DNA from 4 places in the Phocaeicola coprocola genome. Region 1 is predicted to be linked to each of the others. Evidence: riboswitches for the same ligand, from Rfam matches in the RefSeq annotation. Region 1 holds a riboswitch; each other region holds the start of a gene.

Region 1 (5,023 bases):
GAGAACTTGTTGCGGACGATAGCTCCCGGATATCCCCGTTCCGAGTTGTACAGATAAGCTTTCGCTTTCCAGTATCCCTGATTAATTCGTCCGAACAGCCCTCCTTCCACGCGCAAAGCATTCAGATCACCGTTCTGCCGTACCGCTGTCGTATCATATCCCTCCTGCATGCGGTAAGTAAACTTGTACTTGCCCGACGAGTGAAGATACTCGGCACTGAACGAACTGCTTATCTGTTCTCCAAGCTTTTGCTCCCATAGTATGGATGGATTTGCCACACCAAACGAACCTGTCTTGAACGAAGCCTTTACGTTATACTTCTTTCCTTCTTCGAACTGAGGCGTCCGTGTCTGTAAATAGATGGAACCCGACGAGCCGAAATCCTTTGCCGGCTGGAAGATGGCACTCTTTTGCCCGTTGTACAGCGTGACAGACTCCATGTTGTCGAGCGAGAATCTTCCCAGATCGACCGTACCGTTTTGTGCGTTTCCCAGCTCGATGCCGTCGTAGAACACACCTACATGGTTGGTTCCCATACTCCGGATATTCACCGTTTTCAGTCCCCCCTACTCCTCCGTAGTCCTTGATCTGTATGCCGGAAAAATAGCGCAATGCGTCGGCCACGTTGTGCGAACTGAGCTGATGAAGCTGCCTGCCCGATAACTCTTGTACCGGAAAAATCTCTTTCTGTACGGCACGCGCCGTCACAACAACCTCGTTCAGATGTTGAAGACTATCTAGGGTCAGTAGAAATTTAGTGGGGATACGCATATAGCTTCGCAATGCGGAATAAAAAGAACTTCTTATCAGCTACTCCTCTTAGATTTGCTCTGAACAGTTTAATTTTTGCATTGAACGATTCTGCCATCGCATTTGAAGAACGATGGTTGTAGAAATTCAGTATTTCATCATAGTGCTCATAGAAAGTAGCAGCAATGACATTAAAAGAATGCATCCCTGCTTCTTCTACTTTATTATACCATCGTGCCATAGCCAGACGTGCAGCGTCCTTTATGGTGTTCTTAGAGAAAATCATCCGCAGGGAATGGCACAAACCGTATGCCTTTTTGATGTCAGGGTATTCCTCAAATAGGATTGCTGCCCTTTGCTTCTGTTTTTCTGTCCATTTATCAGCTGACTTGAAAAGCAGATACCGGGAGCGTATAAGTAATTCCCTACGGGTATCGCCATTGGAATATCGGTATGGGACATAATCTTCGTTCTTCCGCTTAGCTTCTTCCATTTCCTCATTGGCCTGCTGTATGGCATCCCAACGGTGTTTGATGCGTAATTCCTGCACAGCATCACAAGCTAATCTCTGAATGTGAAAACGGTCTATCACACGGCTGGCTTCAGGAAATGCAGTCCGTACAATCTTGCGCATGGAGTCTGAAAGGTCAAGTGTCACTTCTTTAACGGCATAACGGCTTTCCTCGTCAATTCGTTGCAGTACAGCTATTACATCCTCTGATTTAGTTCCTGCCACGACAGCTACCAGGGAGCACTCTCTCGTACAGGCATCACGGTTGGTTACAAAGGTGTAAAGTTCACCGTTGGAGAGTGAGGTCTCGTCAATCGCCAGATACGGTCCCATATTTTCCGGAAACAGCATCCATTCACCGGCATGGGATAACTGTTCCCAATTACGATATCCGCTGAGAACCTCCTTGTACTGTTTTTCAAATGTATGACCATCTATATGATAGAATTCCTCAAGCGTACGGCAGGTCACTGGGGATGTCTCCATACGTTTCTTTTAAAAAAGCCCCAAATTCTTTGGAGTATCTGGTTCCCTTGGCTACAACATCGAGGTCGATGGGAATACTGAAACTTTTACCTGTGCGCAAGTCCGTCCAACGACGACGTCTGATCTTGAGGATTACCTTATGGTCCCGTATGGGAAAGTCTGTCACATTAACAGCTTCCATAAAACCTTTGGATTCAAAATGTTCGTCATTGCTTAACTTGGAATTCATCTTTTCATCCAGACTAATATGAATCTCTTGAGAGGTTTGTTCAACTCCAGAGATAAGAAAGTAATCTAATATCTGAGCCGGCAACACGAGGCTGGCTAGCATATTCAAATAATCGTTTTTCATAATGCGAAGTAAGCAATACTTTACGAGTATAAAAAATAATCCCCACTAAATTTCTACTGACCCACTATCTAACTTATTTTGTGCATGTACGGGTGCACACATGTTTATACCCCACACCAGCAGGGTAAACATTACTGAATAGCAAAGTTTATTAAGCATTATGTAAAACGTTCAACCGTCCTATCCCCCGAGTTCGGTTAATTAATAAAAACGATGGCAGGTCTTCTGACTGACTCACACGCTTTGACACCTTCCCGGTTTTATCCAGTGGCAATGAGTAATTGTCAACGTGCTTGATGAGCTTCACAGCAGCGGGACTGTTCGGGACTTTCACCCGATTCCCTTTTAATCCGTCGGGTCGAAACAACCTTCCGGAACCAATCGATGGCAAAGATAATTTATTTTTCTGAATTTTAATACAGTTTTTTTGTTTTGAAAATGTTTTTGTATTAAGAACTCTTTTGTCGGAGAATACCGATAATTTTAGTAGTTTTGTCTGAATGAATCATTAAATATATGCATGTATGAAAGAAATAAATGTATCGGAACTGAAAGATAACATGTTCGACGCTATCAGTAAGGAATGGATGCTGGTAACGGCCGGAACACAGGAAAAGTTTAACATGATGACGGCAAGCTGGGGCGGAACCGGTGTTTTGTGGGCAAAGCCCGTAGCCTTTATTTTCATCCGTCCCGAGCGTTATACCTACCAGTTTATTGAAGAGGGAGAAACGCTTACCCTGTCTTTCCTGGGCGAAGAGCATAAAGATATACATAAAATCTGTGGTTCCAAATCTGGGCGCGACATTGATAAGGTAGCGGCTACCGGACTGAAACCTTTTGCCACTCCCGAAGGAAACATTGCCTACGAGCAGGCACGTATGGTACTGGAATGCAGAAAACTGTATGCCGATATGATAAAGCCCGAGCAGTTTATCGATGCCTCACTGGTAAGCCGCTGGTACGGCGAAGGACATGGCGGATTCCATAAAATGTATGTCGTAGAGATAGAACATGTATGGGTGAAAGAGTGAGCATAATGCTTGTCAGAATTCCATGATAAACTCATCCAGCGAATCGTTTTCGTCCATACCCATCTTGTCGTGTTTGAGGCGGTTTTTCCGTTTCTTCAAGGCGACCTTATTGGTTTCGAGCAGGTAAAGCATGTTGCTGTTTGAGATGCCGATTTTGATAAGGCAGCAAAGCGAGATGTCCGCCTTTGTCAGTGTCGGGAACTTTTTCCAAAGCCGGTCGGTAAAGTTGTTGTAGCAGATGTTTATAACTTCCGCCAGATTGTCCTGTTCCTCGTCGGAGAGCACTACCGACCGGCTTTGTATTTTATCCTGCTGGCTCATTTTATTGAGCTGTTCCATTTTTCTGATGATTTCGCTGTGGCGCAGGATTTCCTTTCTCATGGCAGCCTCCTTTGAAGAGTATTCGCTTCTCATCTTTTCCCTTTGTGAAAGTTCTTTGTCCAGAGCTGTTTCCTTTTCGATGATTTTTTCCTGTGCAGCATGCAGGTCGATGGTCTTTTCTTGCAGTTGCAGCCTCATTTCCTTCATCAGGTCGTCTTTTGATTGCATCTGTTCTGCCAGTTTACGCTTCTCTTCCCTGCGTTTATAGAAGAATATAACAGCTACGGTCAGTACCGCCATGCAGATGGCTGTCAGTGATATATACAGTCTTTGTCGTTTGATTTTCAGCAGCTTGTTTTCACTCTGAATCAAGGAGTAGTCGTATTTGTGCTGGAGGTTTGCCACTTTAGAATCCAGCCGTTCTTGATAGATGGTATCCAGCAGTTCGGCATACCGCTTGCTGTATTCCAGCGCTTTGGGAAGATTTTTTATTTTTTCTTCGTATATACTCCAGTCTAAATAGCGGGATACTCTGAAATATGGATCATAATCTCTCGTATCCTTGCTTAAATAGAAGTGTGCCGAATCGTATTGGTTCATCTCCAGCAAGATTTTTCCCTTATTACCCCATAACGGATATAGCTCGGTGGAATCCTTTGCGAGCGATAAACTGCGGTTTACCAGTTCCAGTGCCCGTTTGTAATCTTTTCTTTCTCTTGCCGTTAAAGATAAACGGTTTAATAGATATTTGTCGTAAATTCGGTCTTTTGTAGTTGCGGACAATGTTAATCCGACATTAAATAGGCTGTCTGCACGTTCATCCTCTTCTTTTAGCAAACAACACCATCCCCATTTTCCATATAGGTTTATTTGTTTTAAGGTATCTTTCAGTAAAATAGCGTATCTGTTTGCCGTTTGATATTTTTCGATTCCCTTTTCGTAGGCATCTTCGTTAGTTAATAGACCTGCCCAGTGTAAATTGAGCAGGAACTTGAATTGATTGTTTTCTATATTCCGGCTTGCTATATTCGCCTGCTGAAAATATGAGAGTGCTTTTTCCTTTTCATCCGAATCCCTGTAATACTGTGCCAAATAGAAAAGTGTCCATGCCTTGTGCAGGGAGTCGCTGCTTGTCCGATAGTATGCTTCCGCTATCCGGAGCAGTGAATCGCTTTTCACCGGAATGTGGTTTTTATATTGTGCCTGCGTGAATAGCAGTGCATGGAGTGCCTGTTCCTCTTTACGTACCTGCGAAATGGGTGGCATGTGTTGTAGTATCTTCCAGGCACTGTCGGGTCTTTCATACATCAGTTGCTCAATTTGCAGTAGTGAAGCATTTATCTGGTGTGTCCTTTTCTGGTAAATGCCGAGTGAAAGGGCGGCTGCGGTTGCTGTTATGATGACAATGATGATGAGTGTTTTATTTTTCATACTGAATGTTTGTAAGACTATTACAAATATAAATAATTTGATTGTTTTATTGGTGAATTGCTTGAAAATTGCTTAAAATACACCTTAAAAAGCAGTACGCGCACTCGTTCTTTTCATTGTGTCTACCTTTTTCTTTGA
Region 2 (5,023 bases), 1.2 Mb from region 1:
CCGATTATTGCTTCCGTATTCGAAGGATTACGCCCGGGTGTTGTCGGATTGCTGGCAGCTGCAGCACTGGTTTTGATGAACAGAGAAAACTTTGGAACATACAACTGGCAGATTCTCACAAGTATCATACTGTTTGCCGGCACATTCATAGCATCGTATCGCTATAAAGTAAATCCGATTCTGCTGATAGTAATTTGCGGTATTATCGGTTATGTAACTTTCGGATATATTCTCACCCCTCAATAACACAATCAGAAATTGCTGAAATTAATAAAAAAACATCAGCATGTTTTCCTAAAAACATGCTGATGTTTTTTATTTTTTCGTACAAACTTTTCGTACGATTTCAGCTTCTTTTAAGACATCTGGATGCAGTAACCCGATACCTCCCTCACAATTCACAGACAAGTTGAGAAGAAGCAAACAAGGCTTCGAATGAACAATAAACCTCGGAATTCCTTTCTGTACTTAATATCAGATGATTAGCAGATTTCACTTCGAGCAAGGGCAAACATTCCTTTCTGTCCGCTCCCGGCAATTCAAGACATAAAAAGCCATTACGGTTCATCGCATTCTGCGCCCAATGGCGGAGAATTTCATCGGAAACCGACAAATAAATAGATTTTCCTCCCTTTACTTCTGGAGAATAAATGCCATGCATCGAATCAAAACGAATGTCTTCGTGAGGAAACAGTGTATCCATTCTGTGAGCCAGTATCAAGTCTTCGGTTACCCCACATTCCAGTCCTTTCCCTTTTTTCAGCAGCCAGAGTTTATCACCAAGCACCAGCGCCTGTTCTATATCGTGAGTAGACATTAAGATAGCACGCTGTTCTTCCGATGCCAGGCGATGGAGCAATGTCATTATCTCAATGCGACTTACCACATCAAGAAAGGCAGTCGGCTCATCAAGCAAGATCAACGGACATTCCTGAACCAGTGCTTTGGCTATCATCACTTTCTGACGCTCTCCATCCGACAGTTCCGCTGTATATTTTGAAGCTTTTTCCGCCATGCCGACTGCTTCCATCGCATGGTCGATGATTTCATGATCTTCTTTTCCCAAACGTCCGAAGAATCCGGTATGAGGCTGACGTCCCAAGGCAACCAGTTCACGTACGGATAATCCTCCAGCCTGTGTCTTATCCGTCAGAACAATACCAATTTTCCAAGAACGCTCTTTAGGAGAATAACTGGCCAACGGCTTACCTAGTAAAGTAATATCCCCCGACAAAGGAGGCTGGACAGCAGCCAACGTACGAAGAAGTGTCGACTTTCCCGCACCGTTTGATCCAAGCAAACAAGTCAGCTCACCACGGCACAAAGCAAAATTTAAATGACTATGAACTACTTCTCCCCGCTTACCATGCCGATAACCGATAGTTAAATCCTTGGCCTCTATGACAACAGACTGTACTTTCATTTTTAATTAAAATACTGAATCTTACGCTGATTGATAATAACATAAATAATGACCGGAGCTCCCAGAAGAGGAGTCACGGCATTGAGTGGAATAATGCCTGCTTCTCCGGGTAAAATACAAATCAGGTTACACAACAGTGCGACAGCACTTCCCGTAAGCAACGTTACCGGCATAAGCATATTATGATTGGATGTGCCCAACATTAGTCGCGCCATATGAGGAACAGCCAGTCCGATAAAGGCAATCGGACCACAAAAGGCTGTAGTTACCGCAGTCAGCAATCCGGTAGCAATCAGCAGCCAGTTGCGTACCCTGCGTATATTTACACCCAGATTTTCTGCATAGCGAATGCCAAGCAACAGAGCATTAAGAGGTTTTATCATCAACACCGCGATAAGCAATCCCAACAGCGTTATGATGGAAAAGCCGGGAAGCTGCTTCATCGACACGCCACCAAAGCTTCCCATTCCCCAAAGTACAAACGAGTGTACCCCTTCGGCTGTAGAAAAGAAGTTTAATAATGAGATGATGGAAGAAACTACATAACCTATCATAATACCGGCAATAAGCAACATCACCGTATTTTTAATTATGGCAGACAGAGATAAAATGATTGCCATCACCAAAGCCGCACCGGCAAATGCCCCAGCCACTACAGAAAGAAAACCTGAAAGTACAAACTCTCCGGCAATGATACTTCCTCCACCTGCCAGCAGAACAAGTGCAACTCCCAGACTTGCTCCCGAACTGATACCTAAAATAGAAGAATCGGCAAGCGGATTACTAAATACGGTTTGCAGCATCAAGCCCGACGCAGAAAGAGCCGTTCCACAAAGCAGAGCTGTGATACACTGAGGAACACGCGACTCCCATACGATAAACTGCCAGCTGTCTTTTTCTACTTCTCCGCCAAAAAGGATGTTTGCTACGGCTTTCACCGGAATATCTACCGAACCGAAAACCAGATTGGCTGCCATAAGCAGCACAATCATTACAGCAAGTACACAACCATATATATATCCTCTATTTGTCTTCATGCACACACTTTCTGAGATATCACTCCGCTAAATTAGTAAAATATCTTGGAGTATAATCTTTCAAGATATCAGGATGAAATACTTTTACCAAATCCTTGAGCAACAATTCTGGATGAAAAGGTACTTCCTCATAAAAAGAAATGCGGCTGGTATTACATCCATATACCCGACGATTGCGGAACGCATCAAAATTGGCATATGGCGCATAGTCACTCTTCAGTTCTCTATAAGTTTTATCCACCTGCTGATTGTATTTTATCAGCCAGAAATCGGCGTGCTGTCCTTTATCGAATACTGTTTCAAAAGCCAAAGAAGCAGAACCGCTTTGAGGAATATCGGCAAATATATACCGTGCCCCCGCATCGGCATACAGTTTTGCCATTGTACTGTTTCCCCCCGGCACATACCATGTACCACCGGTTTTCAGTTCTGTAATGACAGTCGGTTTCGGTGTTATGTCTTTCACTTGATTCCGGAGTGAAAGATAGGCCTCCTCTACCCCAGCAAACAAAGAGTCTGCCTCAGCCTCTTTTCCAAACAGCAACCCATAAAAACGTACCCATTCGGCACGCCCCAATGCTGAAGTTTCCATATAGTCGGCACATTCAAGAATCGGTATATTCAGCTTTTCTATACGTCCGTAACCACCACTGTTTTCGTAAGGTGAAAGCAAGATACCGTCGGGATGCATGTCTATCACTTTCTCTATGTCCGGATTCATACTGCTCCCCGCATCGGTTATTTCTTTTTTCCGACAACTTTCCAATATAGCAGGAACACGGATGTACTGCAAATCACATACTCCTTTTATTTTATCCAGTGCGCCCAACTCCTGTAAAAGTCCGCAGTGCACAGACGAGAATATCAGGGAGTTTGATAAAGGAACCCGAACAATTGTACCCTCCGGCAAGGATGAAGGACACGAATCCTGTTTATTGACCAACAAATATGTATGCAACGTTTTCAGTGTGTCCCAGGGATTACGCAGGGTAACCTGAGTATAATGCTGGTATTTTACAATTTGCAGATTCTCTGCATAGCGTAAATTCAGTGTATCACCTCCTTCTTGCATAAAAGAGGTCTTGCTCTTTCCGTTACAAGCGGAAAACAGCAAGACCATAAGTACTATATGGGCAGATAGTATGTATTTCTTCAGTTCATTTGCCATGATTATAATAATTTATCGGTCTACAATAAACAAAGCAATATGAGAAATAATCATTCTCACATCAGCTTCCTCAATATTAACATAGTAAAAACATAGTTCTTGCTACTCTTTCCTCGAGAGCACAAGCATGATTTCGTTTTGCAGGTCTTCTGACTTACTCCGGTTTGTTATGCCTTCCCACTTTCTCAAACAGAAGAAAGCAGTGACCTGAAGTAGTAAACAAACCTTTACAAAGGAGCTTACAGCAGCGGGACTGTCCGGGACTTTCACCCGATTCCCTTTTCATCCGTGGCCTCGCATATACCAATCGGAAGCCCGACGGAACAAAACTGTGACAAATATATGCAATAAGTACTTATAATGCAATAAAAGGTGAACCAAAATCCAATTTTATTTGTTTACTTTGTGTTTATATTAAAAGTTGATATCATCTATGATTACTGCAGAAAATATTTTACTAGTCGGGTCTATTTTAATCTTTACAAGTATTCTAATCAGCAAAACCGGATATCGTTTCGGTATCCCTACCCTGCTGTTATTCCTGCTGGTAGGTATGGCTTTCGGCAGTGACGGTCTCGGCATTCAGTTCAACAGTGCTTCAGACGCTCAGTTTATCGGCATGATGGCACTCAGCATCATCTTGTTCTCGGGAGGAATGGATACCCGATACGCCGATATCAAACCAGTCTTAAAACAAGGTATACTGCTCTCTACTGTGGGAGTATTGGTCACCACACTGCTTACCGGATTGTTTATTTTCTTCCTTTCGCATTACACGCATGCCAACATAGAACTTACTCTGATGGTTTCTTTGCTGCTTGCTGCAACCATGTCGTCTACAGACTCGGCTTCGGTATTCAGCTTGTTGCGCTCACAACGCATGAACCTTAAATACAATCTCCGCCCCATGCTGGAGCTGGAAAGTGGAAGTAACGACCCGATGGCATATATGCTTACCATTGTACTGATTCAGGTTATCGGCAGCGGAAGCAATTTCGACGTAACAGTCATACTGAAAGACTTATTTATACAGTTCCTGTTCGGAGGAGTCATAGGATACGCCTTCGGTAAGTTCGCTGTCTGGCTTGTCAATAAAATAGAACTTTCCAACAGTGCTCTCTACCCGATTCTTCTGCTTAGTCTGGTCTTCATCACATTTACTCTTACCGACCTGGTTAAAGGAAACGGCTATCTGGCAGTATATATCGCCGGAATGATTGTTGGAAATGCCCGACTGGCTTACCGGAAAGAAACCAATACGTTCATGAACGGACTGACATGGCTGTTCCAGATAATCATGTTCCTGACTTTGGGACTTTTGGTCAATCCTCATGAAATGCTCGATATCTCTGTAACAGCTCTGCTTATCGGCGTCTTTATGATTCTGATAGCACG
Region 3 (5,023 bases), on a different contig from region 1:
TCACATTTAGATTTCCATATACATGTTGAATTGTCGATATGGTATAATCGATATTGTTGGTGGTTGGCTTACAAGTGAAGTCTTTGATATTCTTGAACGTGATTTCAGGGAACTTATTATTCGTGAGACTGGTGATGACAAAATTTACATTTGACAAATCTTCGGCTGTTTCAATTTTGGAGAGCTGCACCTTGTTTATAATTTCAATCTGGGGCGCTGTTTCTCCGAAGGTTTCAAATCGGGCGTTCGGCAACAGCAGTGTTCCGCTCACATCTTCAAGATAATCCAGCGTGATGCTTCCAAGTGTGGTGATCTTGCTCCAGTCGGGAAGTTGTTTGAGTGCCGTGAAATTCTTTATCTTTATCTGTCCCTTTATCGTTGTCAGTTTGTCCATTCCACCGAAAGCCTGAAGCACGTCATTTCGTTGGGGAACAAAACTACCGGTAGGAGGAGCTTCCATATTGGCTTCCATAATAATACTTCCGTTTACTGTTTCGATTTCCGGAAGGTTGATGGTTTCCAACATCACGGGGACGGTATGGAAATCAAGGCCACCGGTCTCTTTCAGCTTAAGGAAGCTCATGGAAGTCAGCTTGGCAAGATTGTTTACGGACAAGACCCCTCCGACACTTGTCAGTTCCGGTATTTCCAAAGACGCAATCGAACCGGCTGCTGTGTTCTCTTCATTGAGTCCTTGAAGATTCAGATCCTGACCTACAGTAGTCAGAACCGGAAACTCAAAACTCTGTAACGACGACGCATTGAACATCACGCTTCCTTCAATAGTTGCCAGTTTCTCGAATAGGACATACGTCACTTGGTCGTTATATACCGATATGTCTCCGGAGAGCGTTTCCAATACTTTCATGGAAATCATGTGAAGTTCCGTAGCTTTCGAGGCGACATCGGTCGAACCTACCTGTAAACCTCCGGCAGAAACGATATTATCCAACCCTGTCAAGTCTGCACCGTTGTAACTGTTACGAATGACAATGTTGCCAGTAACCTCTTTCAAAGATGCCAATGCAGATATGTCAGTGATTTTTTCTGCCTCTTCCGCATCAGAGCCGATAATCAGGTTCCCTTTGACAACGGTTGTTTTGGTTGCGGCAAAAGAAGCTACCTCCTCGGTGGTCTTCAACTCCACATCTCCGTCAGATTCTATCTCGCTTTTCACGACCTTATAGGTATATTCGCGGGCATCTCCGTTATAGGATGTCACCCGGAAGGTTCGTTCGTTATCCCAGTCCGTTACCGTTTCAGGATCAGGTATGATTGTTGCAGAAGTTGTGTACTTGAATTCCACTTCGGCGTTGTTCAGCGATACCGTATAGGGAACGGTTATTGTTACTGTATTGTCCGTAATGTCGGCCGTGTACGATTTCCCGTCCACGGTCATCACGACCGATGTGATGAAATTTTCATCTGCATCTTCAGGTATAATTTCATCGTTTTTGTCACACGCTCCCAAAAAGAACAAGGATAGGAGCATGGGAAGAAAATAAATTTTCATACTTGTAATTTTTATTATTTGGTTAGATCCTCAAAAGAAAATACCTCCGTAGAAACTTCGCCCAGCCAGCCGCTTTTGGCCAGAACACCGCATTGTATTTTGATAAAGTCAATATATTGCAGATTGGCTTCCGTTCCATCGGCATGGATGGCATTGGAAATTTTGAAACCGTTCCTTTGTCCGCTTCCATCCACCGTACTGCCGCCTTCTATCTGGTCGTTTCCGAAATTATCCACGTACCCCCAGTCATAACTCTGATTATCCCAATAACCGGTTTGAGAATCTTGGGTGTTGCGGGCGGCCAGACAAGTGCCTGTCAGGGTATAACTGTTTTCCGAAATCCAAGCCGGATAATAATAGTCTTGTGTATGATAAGCGGACAGATAGTCTACCCAGCCGTTTCTACCGTCGGAACTGATCCATTGGACATCCATTTTTTTGCCTTCCGGACGGTAATAGGTCACTTCAAAATTCTGTATTGTTTCTTCCTTGCCTGCTTCAGATCCTTTCAGTTCGTACCACTCGTCATCCGGCAATCCGTTTCCGTTTATATCTTGCATGACCCATACGATACCCGGTTCGGAACTGCCGTCAAAGGCGTTCCCCTGAACACAGAAATCATATTGGTTACCCGAATTGGGAATACTGTGGTCGAAGCCGACGATGATATAACCCCCGAAAGAACCTAAAGAGACGTGCAGTTTGTCTTTCAAACGCTGTGTTGCCCATGCGACAGCCGCTTCAGGGGATGTTTCGTTGCCGGTCATACCGCCTATCGTGCTCGTCTCGTTGATAAATTGGCCGGGAGCTGGGGTATATTCATAGACTTTATTCCAGAGCTTGGAACTTCCCGAAGCCCGGAAGCCGTCTTGTTCCTTTTTGTCCACACAAACGACTTTTACGGTGGCAGTGACAGCCGTTTTCCCTTTGTCGATATTCCTGCTTATTTTTTCCGTCGGTGTGTCTTCCGACACAGTACAGGAGACGGTGTATTCTCCGGGTGCGGACGGCGTGAACTTGAACATGCGTTCCACTTCTCCTTCCATGACCTGACCGTCCACACTCCACTCAAAACGGGGATTGTCGAAATACTCCAACAACGGACGCAGGAAAACAGGACGGTCGGCAAAAGTGTACCTGTCCGTGGATGTTTGCAGGTAAGACGGGGTCGGGAATTTGACAACGTAGGGCATCGTTTCCACGACCTCTACGCTTACGTCTTTCGTTGTTGTCCCATCTATATTGGAAGCGTTGATTGTCACCGTATAAACACCGAGTTCTTTTTCATTGAAAGTATAAGTATTCTCGGTGGAAACGATTTTTCCTTCCCGTACCCATTCGATTTTGAACCCTTCGACATCCGAATGCTGAATATCGGGAGTAAATGTGTAATCGGTATTCCGGACGACTTTTAGCCCCTGCGAAGGTAGTGCCAGTGAGATGACCGGAGGGGTGAGTTCTTTCACTTCTACTTTCAGTTCCTCTTCGGCATAGCCTTCCGCATTGTCTACTCTTAGTTTGACATAAAAATCCCCGCATTCATTCCATGTACGTTGAAGAGACGGACCCGAAGAAACCAGCGTACCGTCTATCGTCCAAGCAAAAAGAGCATCTTCAACATTCTGGTATGTCGGGGCGATAGTCAATTCGTGATCGACCTTGACCGTGTAAATACCGGTCTCGCTGTCAAGTTCTATTATAGGTTGTCCTCCTACTTCTTCGGTAATGACTTCATCCTTGTTGCAGGAGGTGAACAGCATACAGGCAGAAATAATAAAATAGTGAAAACGATGCATGATGTGTGGATTTTAGAAAAATAACAGGGATACCCCCGACAGAAGGGATATCCTTATATTCTTTTTATTGTATGGTGATATCATCAATACAGATATAAGCCGGAGTATTCAAACCGTATGCTCCCGAATCCGAACCCTCGAAGTTGAATTTCACACTTTGCACCCCTTCGGCATTGATTTCCCAATAATCCCATGTCGTGATAGGATCAACCTGTTGTTGGCCGTTACGATAATCGGCTAAAAGACGTTTGTAAGTGCGGATCAGACCGCCATTCGCATCATAACATTCCAGATTCACTTGGAAATACCCTTTCATCTCTTTCAGAGGAGTCGCTACCCCCGTAGAACCGAACTGATTACCATAAGTAATGACACCATAAGTGTATGAGGTGTTGCAGATCCACAGGCCGACCAATTTCCGGGGAACATTGAAATAAAATTCTGGTTTAGCCATCCATGCCTGATTGTAAGCATCCACATATCCGTAAACGACACCGAAATTGGAACCGCTGTGCCCGGCTTCCTTATTCTGTCCTTCCGCTTCCACCGCAGTGTTATAGACAGAACATTGGTTTAGATAAGAATACCACCAGTCTCCGGTATTTCCCGACTGATTGGAGCGGATGTTCCAGTTGGAAAGTGCGATGCCGCCGCTGGAATACTCTGTGCTTCCACCTACAGTATTAAACATTGAAAGGAAGAGATATTCTTCCGGAGTATTGTCGTAAATGGTGGTTACTTGAGGATACCCTTGGTACGAATAAAGATTTTCTCCGGCCGAGGTAGGTCCTGCTAACATGCCGGGATCGAAATCATCGAAAGTGATAGTTAAAGTACCGTCCGGATTTGTCACAGCACGGGTTTGCGAAGTTCCGGAATCAACCGGGTCCATCAAAAAGTCATCGTCCGAACTACAGCCAGAGAACAAGGCGGTTGCGGTAAATAGACAGGCACCTGCCAGAAAGCGTAATTTTCTTTTCATAGGTCACTCATTTTAATGTAAAACATATTATTAACAAACACAAAAAATTCCCGTTCGTGCGGACTTACACGAACGGGAATATGTCTGTCTTCAAATATTGAATGGCCGATGAGCTATTCCTTATTTGATTACGACCCGTATATCCCGCAGGTGTAAATCTCATTCCGGTCATGGCAGGTCTTCTGACTCGTCCCGGTCATCGTGCCTTCCCGGTATTACACCAGTGGCAAAAGTTCGATGTCCGTTTTTGTGGACTCACAGCAGCGGGTACTGTCCCGGATTTTCACCGGGTTCCCTTTTCATTCGGAAGGCGTAAACCTCCCGAAACCATTTCCCGACTGCAAAATTATCTATATTACATATCAATTCCAAATAATTCATAATATTTATAATAAAACACACAAAGCATGACAACCGTACTGTTTTAATTAGAGCATTCAAGTTTACGACAAACGAAGACGGTAATTATCATACACAATATCCATAAACCAACAAAACAGCTTGCCATTTTCCATAACAATGCGTTCTGGAATAGATAACTGTTAACTGCAATTATGCAAGCAAAAAAAGCAGACAGAATAATGACTATTAATATCATGCACCAGAAATTAATCCTATAAATTTATGGAAAACAAGTAAGGGAATGGAAGTTCCGTTGCCGCATGGATGCAGGTGAAGGACCTTCTCTTTTAACGTTGGATACGCCAATGCACGCCAACGGAAGACTCTGAT
Region 4 (5,023 bases), 510 kb from region 1:
TACATAAGAGCATAGCAATCCCATTATGAATAAAATATATTTCATGTATAATCTTTTCGTTCGTTAACTTAATAAAGCCCGTTCTAAATATTCAAGATAAATACCACAGAATCAGGTCTGACTGATTCAGATTTTTCCATATCTTCCCCTTTCCACATCTAGTTTATAGAAGCAGACGAAAGATAACTGTCCAACAGAAGCCAGACAGCATTTATTTGAACAGGCATTTTAATTGGTTTCCTGTTTCTCGCTTAATCAAATGAAAAGATATACGGGAGGTGCACGTAGATAAATCTCATCTCCAAATGAAGACAGGGCATGAAATGCAGACAAGCTGCCAGTTAATAAACAGAGTAAAGGCAAGTCAGGACACGCCGATTCAATAGAGTCTGAACCTACAGAAGTAAATGTTGATAAGAAATGCAGTGTCAGTGCCTGCCCGCTTGAGTGAGAATGATGTTCAGTAAAAGGATGCGAGTGGACAATAAAAGTCCCGTTCACCTCATGTACGTGCGCATATAATGTCGAAATGGCATAATAAGCAACAAACAAGGTTAAAAGAGCTACTGCCCCAATGCGTATATAGCGCGCTTTTACTTTCATCTGGACGCAAAGATACACGAAGTTATCGGTTATTTAAAATAAAATACTTTAAAAAACACAGATACCTCTTATCAACATGCACTAAGTTTTTCAGAAAATGAATATTGCTCTTGGAAGGAGAAACAGTATTGTAAGAGCAATTGTACGAAATTTATACCGTTTAACAATAAAAAAAGCGATTGTTCACATTTTGAACACCGCCGATTTCCTAAAGAACCCCCATTTAAGGGTTCTTGCATCTTTTACTCATCTAGTTGTTGTTGTGTACGTTATCCTTTTCTCTTCTTTTTTACCTTAAAGCAATTTTCCTAATCCTATTTCAACTATACCTGAAAACAATTACCTTTTATCCTAATACCTTAAAATAAAAACCTAAAACTTAATACCTTAAATCTCTAATACCTTTTCTTAAAATTGCTTTTTTACCTTAACTTCTAATACCTTAAAAAATCTATTCTAATACCTTCTTTTATATCTTAATTAATTCTGGTTTCACAACCACATCGCAAAGGTAGATGTTTCTGTTTAATTAGCAATAAGATATAATTATTTTCTTCACAAAGTATTTGTTTTCTTGATTTATATCATGGGAACGACAGTTTTCTTTTGTGTGCGATAACGAAATTAGACAATATGCAACATTTTTTTACTTCAATTTAAGGATTCTCTGGTTACTGCTTCCCCTGAATTCCAGCTTCGGAGAATAGAGGGATTGCTCAAAACGGCCGTCTACCAATACATTTATATAAGACAATATAGGTCTGCGTACAGGATCTTCCAAAAGTTCTTCATAAGTATATCCGGTATAGCACCAGATATTTTGTCCGGTACGCTCACTGAATTCCTTGATAAGAGGAAGAAAGTCTTCCGGCGAATAAAACGGATCCCCTCCCGAAAAGGTAATTCCATCTAATAAAGGATTGGAATTAATAGCCTCAATAAATTCTTCTATCTTCTCACGAGTCAAAGGATGACCTGACGCAGGATTCCAGGATTCAGGGTTATGACATCCCCGGCAATGGTGTCTGCATCCCGATAGATAAATAGAAAAGCGTATACCATCACCATCAACAATTGTTTCAGGATATGTATATAAATAATGTAGCATAAAGAATAAGTTATTCCCAATTGCCAGTGAAATAAAAAGAAGGCTTTTTATATACCTACAACCTGCTTACAGGCAGATAATCCGCATCTAAAAAGCCTTCTATCCTTAATAACAAACGAATTAATCAACAGTGTTTTACTCTGTCACGCTCCTCTGCACGTTTCGCAGAATTCCAACTGTTCAAATCACCAGTCAAATATCCGGTTATACGACGCATCCGGAGAATATTCTCACTGTTACAGATAGGACATTTATCATAAATCACTCCTTTATAGCCACAATTATGACATGTATCAACAGGGTGATTGATAGAACCATAACCAATGCCTTCATCATGCATCACTTTTACAATCTTGGCAATTGCCTTGACGTTTTTCTGTGCTTCTCCGTCAAGCTCCACATAAGTAATATGGCCTCCACGGGTCAGAGCATGAAAAGGAGCTTCACATTTTATTTTTTCTACTATAGTGATAGGTTCTTTTACGTCTACATGGAAAGAGTTTACATAGTAATCACGGTCGGTCACTCCTGGTATTACTCCATATTTACGACGGTCCATGCGTGTAAAACGTCCCGAAAGTCCTTCTGCCGGGGTTGCCAGTACAGAATAATTTAAATGATACTTCTGCTTAAATTCATCTGCAACGTGATTCATCTCTTCTACTGCTTCGTAAAGCGTATCCCAGGCTTTCTGACAATGACCATGTCCTTGACCATATAAAGCAACCATTGCATTGTGGCCACCTATAAACCCGATACCTAATGTACCCTGATTCAGTACATCACCTACTTCATCGTTCGGATTCAGGTTACCTCCTCCCTTCCATACATTGTTACTCATCATGAAAGGGAACTGACGTGCCAGTGCCGTACGCTGATATTGATAGCGAGTATACAGCTGTTCTGCAATAAAGACTGCCATATCATGCACAGAACTGATAAATATTTCTTTTGCCAGACGTTCTATTGCATCCTGACTCTGGCAATCTGACATGCTTTCTGCTTTGATGCGGGCTTCGATAGCCAGTCGGGGAAGATTCATCGTAGTAAACGAAAGGTTACCACGTCCCAAGGAAGTCTTTTCTCCATTCAAGTTTTCGAAGACACGCGTACGGCATCCCATTGTTGCCAGTTCATAGCGATAACGTTTTGGATCGCTGGCATCCCATTTTTCATGCTGGTTGAAAGGAGTATCAAGGAACATAAAATTCGGGAATAAAGCTTTTGCCGTAGTACGGCAAGCTTTCAGGAACAAGTCGAAATTAGGAGCTTCAAACTCTACCTTACCTTCCATTGCCGCATCAAAGTCTTCCATTGCCCGTTTGTAGTCGGCTTCCGAATAAGACACACCATCCTTTATCTTGAATATCTGAATGGGGAATACAGGTACTTCTCCCCGCGTACCCAAACCTTCAATAGTAGCTTTCAGCAGTTCTTCTATCACCATTCGTCCTTCGGCAGAAGTATCTGTTCCATAATTGATAGAACTGAACACAACCTGATTTCCTCCGCGTGAATGCATCGTATTCAGGTTATGAATAAACCCTTCCATTGCCTGATGAGTATCTTTACGTACCTGACTATAAGCCTTTTTCAAAATATGTTCCAGTTCATCGGCTGTAAGATTGATCTGCTGGTCAGCAAATGCTGCAAGAAGAATCTTTTTTTCATCTTCAGAAGGAGCTATTGAAGCAACATGCTGTTTTACCAACGCCTGCAACTTCGCCTCATCTACTTCCATGCCTTTCATATCGAAATAAAAAGAAATAGAAGAAACAACGACTTTCTGGAAACTTTTCAATACGCCTTTTGCCATGAAGAAATCGAAAGCCGGAATAGCCTGTCCTCCGTGCTGCTCATTCTGGTTGGTCTGGAATATAATTGTAGCTAGTGTTGCGTAGCTTTGAATAGACTGAGGTGTACGGATACTTCCGTTCTTAGTATGAAAACCGCGTTCAAACAGATCGTCAAGATCGTACTGAATACACGTCGTAGTCTTGGTAGGATAATAGTCCAGATCATGAATATGTATATCTCCCAACTGATGTGCCTCAGCATATTGTTTCGGCAACAAATATTTATAGGTATAATCCTTTGTTATTTCCGAAGCAAAGGTCATCATCTGTCCGGCCGGAGTATGGCTCGACATATTGGCGTTACTCAGATTCACATCATTTTTATCTATGGCAACAATACCATCCATGATATGCTTTATCTGAGTTTTCCGATCGCGTTCCGTATTTCTCCACTGGCGATAAATGATATATTTTTTAGCCACTTCAGGCTGTACCTTCATCAATTCCGTTTCTACGAGGTCCTGAATTTCTTCGACTCCGATAGTAGGATTCTCAAAATGATTGATAACACGCTGTGTAATCTCGTCAATCAGTTCTTCCTGATGAGCAATCCCCGTTGCGTTGAACGCTTTACTGATAGCATTTGTAATCTTTGAAGGCGAAAAGTTTTCCCGCTTCCCGTCACGCTTGATAATACAGATTTCAGTTAAATTCATACTGGCTTGTAACGAATAAGTTAATATAAAAGTTGGCTTTGCTCTTTGCGGCAGGTCTTCTGACTGATCTCTCCCCGACAGCCACCTTCCCATTGTAAAAAAACAATAGTGGTTTGCTTATGCATTGCCTTCGGTTCATTAAGAATCACAGCAGCGGGTACTGTTGCCGATTTTCACGGCATTCCCTTTTGAAACACTTTTGTTACCTAGCAAAAAGCCATACAAAGATATGGCTTTAAAGAAATAAACAAAAATCAGAATCTTGATAATTTTCTAAATTGGACAACTTTTAAGAAAGAAAAATAACCCAGAAGCACCTACAGGACATATAAATGGCAAACTATTATTTATACTAACTTTTCTATTTGGATAATTAAATTAATTTCTTATTGCCTTTAGAGAAGAATATTTTTTCCTTTTTACCGGCTACGCTCCCTGCGTTAAAAGAGTAAAAGCAGGGAGCATAACAAGTTATAAATTGACAGGCTCCAGTCCCATCTGTTTTGCCTTCTTCAGCATATATTCAAAAGCAGCATCATGTTCATTTGGAATCACTCCATCCAGGATAGCATCCTTTATAGAACTTTTCAAACTACCGATTTCGCGGCAGGGCTGCAAATTGAAAACTTTCATAATTTCAGCACCATCTACAGGAGGCTGGAAATTTCGGATACGGTCTTTTTCCTCCAGATCTTTCAGTTTCTGACGAACCAGCTTGAAGTTATCAAGGAAGCGTTGCTTACGGACTTCATTCTTCGATGTAATATCTGCTTCGCACAGCAGCATCAAGTCATCAATAT

The links. Region 1 has a riboswitch for cobalamin ahead of ACDG22_RS03040 (ISAon1 family transposase N-terminal region protein). Riboswitches for the same ligand answer to the same signal wherever they lie in the genome.
Region 2: linked by a shared signal. The riboswitch ahead of ACDG22_RS07880 (ABC transporter substrate-binding protein) and the one ahead of ACDG22_RS03040 (ISAon1 family transposase N-terminal region protein) in region 1 are both predicted to bind cobalamin.
Region 3: linked by a shared signal. The riboswitch ahead of ACDG22_RS09960 (DUF4465 domain-containing protein) and the one ahead of ACDG22_RS03040 (ISAon1 family transposase N-terminal region protein) in region 1 are both predicted to bind cobalamin.
Region 4: linked by a shared signal. The riboswitch ahead of ACDG22_RS00665 (anaerobic ribonucleoside triphosphate reductase) and the one ahead of ACDG22_RS03040 (ISAon1 family transposase N-terminal region protein) in region 1 are both predicted to bind cobalamin.

The regions. Positions count from the first base shown of each region.
Region 1 covers NZ_JBGKGM010000001.1:701,517-706,539, reverse strand. Annotated here, with positions in the region: partial or broken gene ACDG22_RS03050 (TonB-dependent receptor) at 1-771, opposite strand, end outside; gene ACDG22_RS03045 (ISAon1 family transposase) at 755-1,747, opposite strand; gene ACDG22_RS03040 (ISAon1 family transposase N-terminal region protein) at 1,713-2,099, opposite strand; cobalamin riboswitch at 2,298-2,497, opposite strand; gene ACDG22_RS03035 (flavin reductase family protein) at 2,624-3,133, shown strand; gene ACDG22_RS03030 (tetratricopeptide repeat protein) at 3,146-4,885, opposite strand.
Region 2 covers NZ_JBGKGM010000001.1:1,915,699-1,920,721, reverse strand. Annotated here, with positions in the region: gene ACDG22_RS07895 (chromate transporter) at 1-246, shown strand, start outside; gene ACDG22_RS07890 (ABC transporter ATP-binding protein) at 392-1,423, opposite strand; gene ACDG22_RS07885 (iron ABC transporter permease) at 1,426-2,460, opposite strand; gene ACDG22_RS07880 (ABC transporter substrate-binding protein) at 2,480-3,616, opposite strand; cobalamin riboswitch at 3,751-3,971, opposite strand; gene ACDG22_RS07875 (potassium/proton antiporter) at 4,062-5,023, shown strand, end outside.
Region 3 covers NZ_JBGKGM010000003.1:118,188-123,210, reverse strand. Annotated here, with positions in the region: gene ACDG22_RS09970 (receptor L domain-containing protein) at 1-1,513, opposite strand, end outside; gene ACDG22_RS09965 (PKD-like domain-containing protein) at 1,528-3,309, opposite strand; gene ACDG22_RS09960 (DUF4465 domain-containing protein) at 3,374-4,291, opposite strand; cobalamin riboswitch at 4,447-4,638, opposite strand.
Region 4 covers NZ_JBGKGM010000001.1:190,972-195,994, forward strand. Annotated here, with positions in the region: gene ACDG22_RS00650 (TonB-dependent receptor) at 1-45, opposite strand, end outside; gene ACDG22_RS00655 (hypothetical protein) at 256-603, opposite strand; gene nrdG (anaerobic ribonucleoside-triphosphate reductase activating protein) at 1,250-1,711, opposite strand; gene ACDG22_RS00665 (anaerobic ribonucleoside triphosphate reductase) at 1,836-4,223, opposite strand; cobalamin riboswitch at 4,256-4,450, opposite strand; gene ACDG22_RS00670 (CCA tRNA nucleotidyltransferase) at 4,695-5,023, opposite strand, start outside.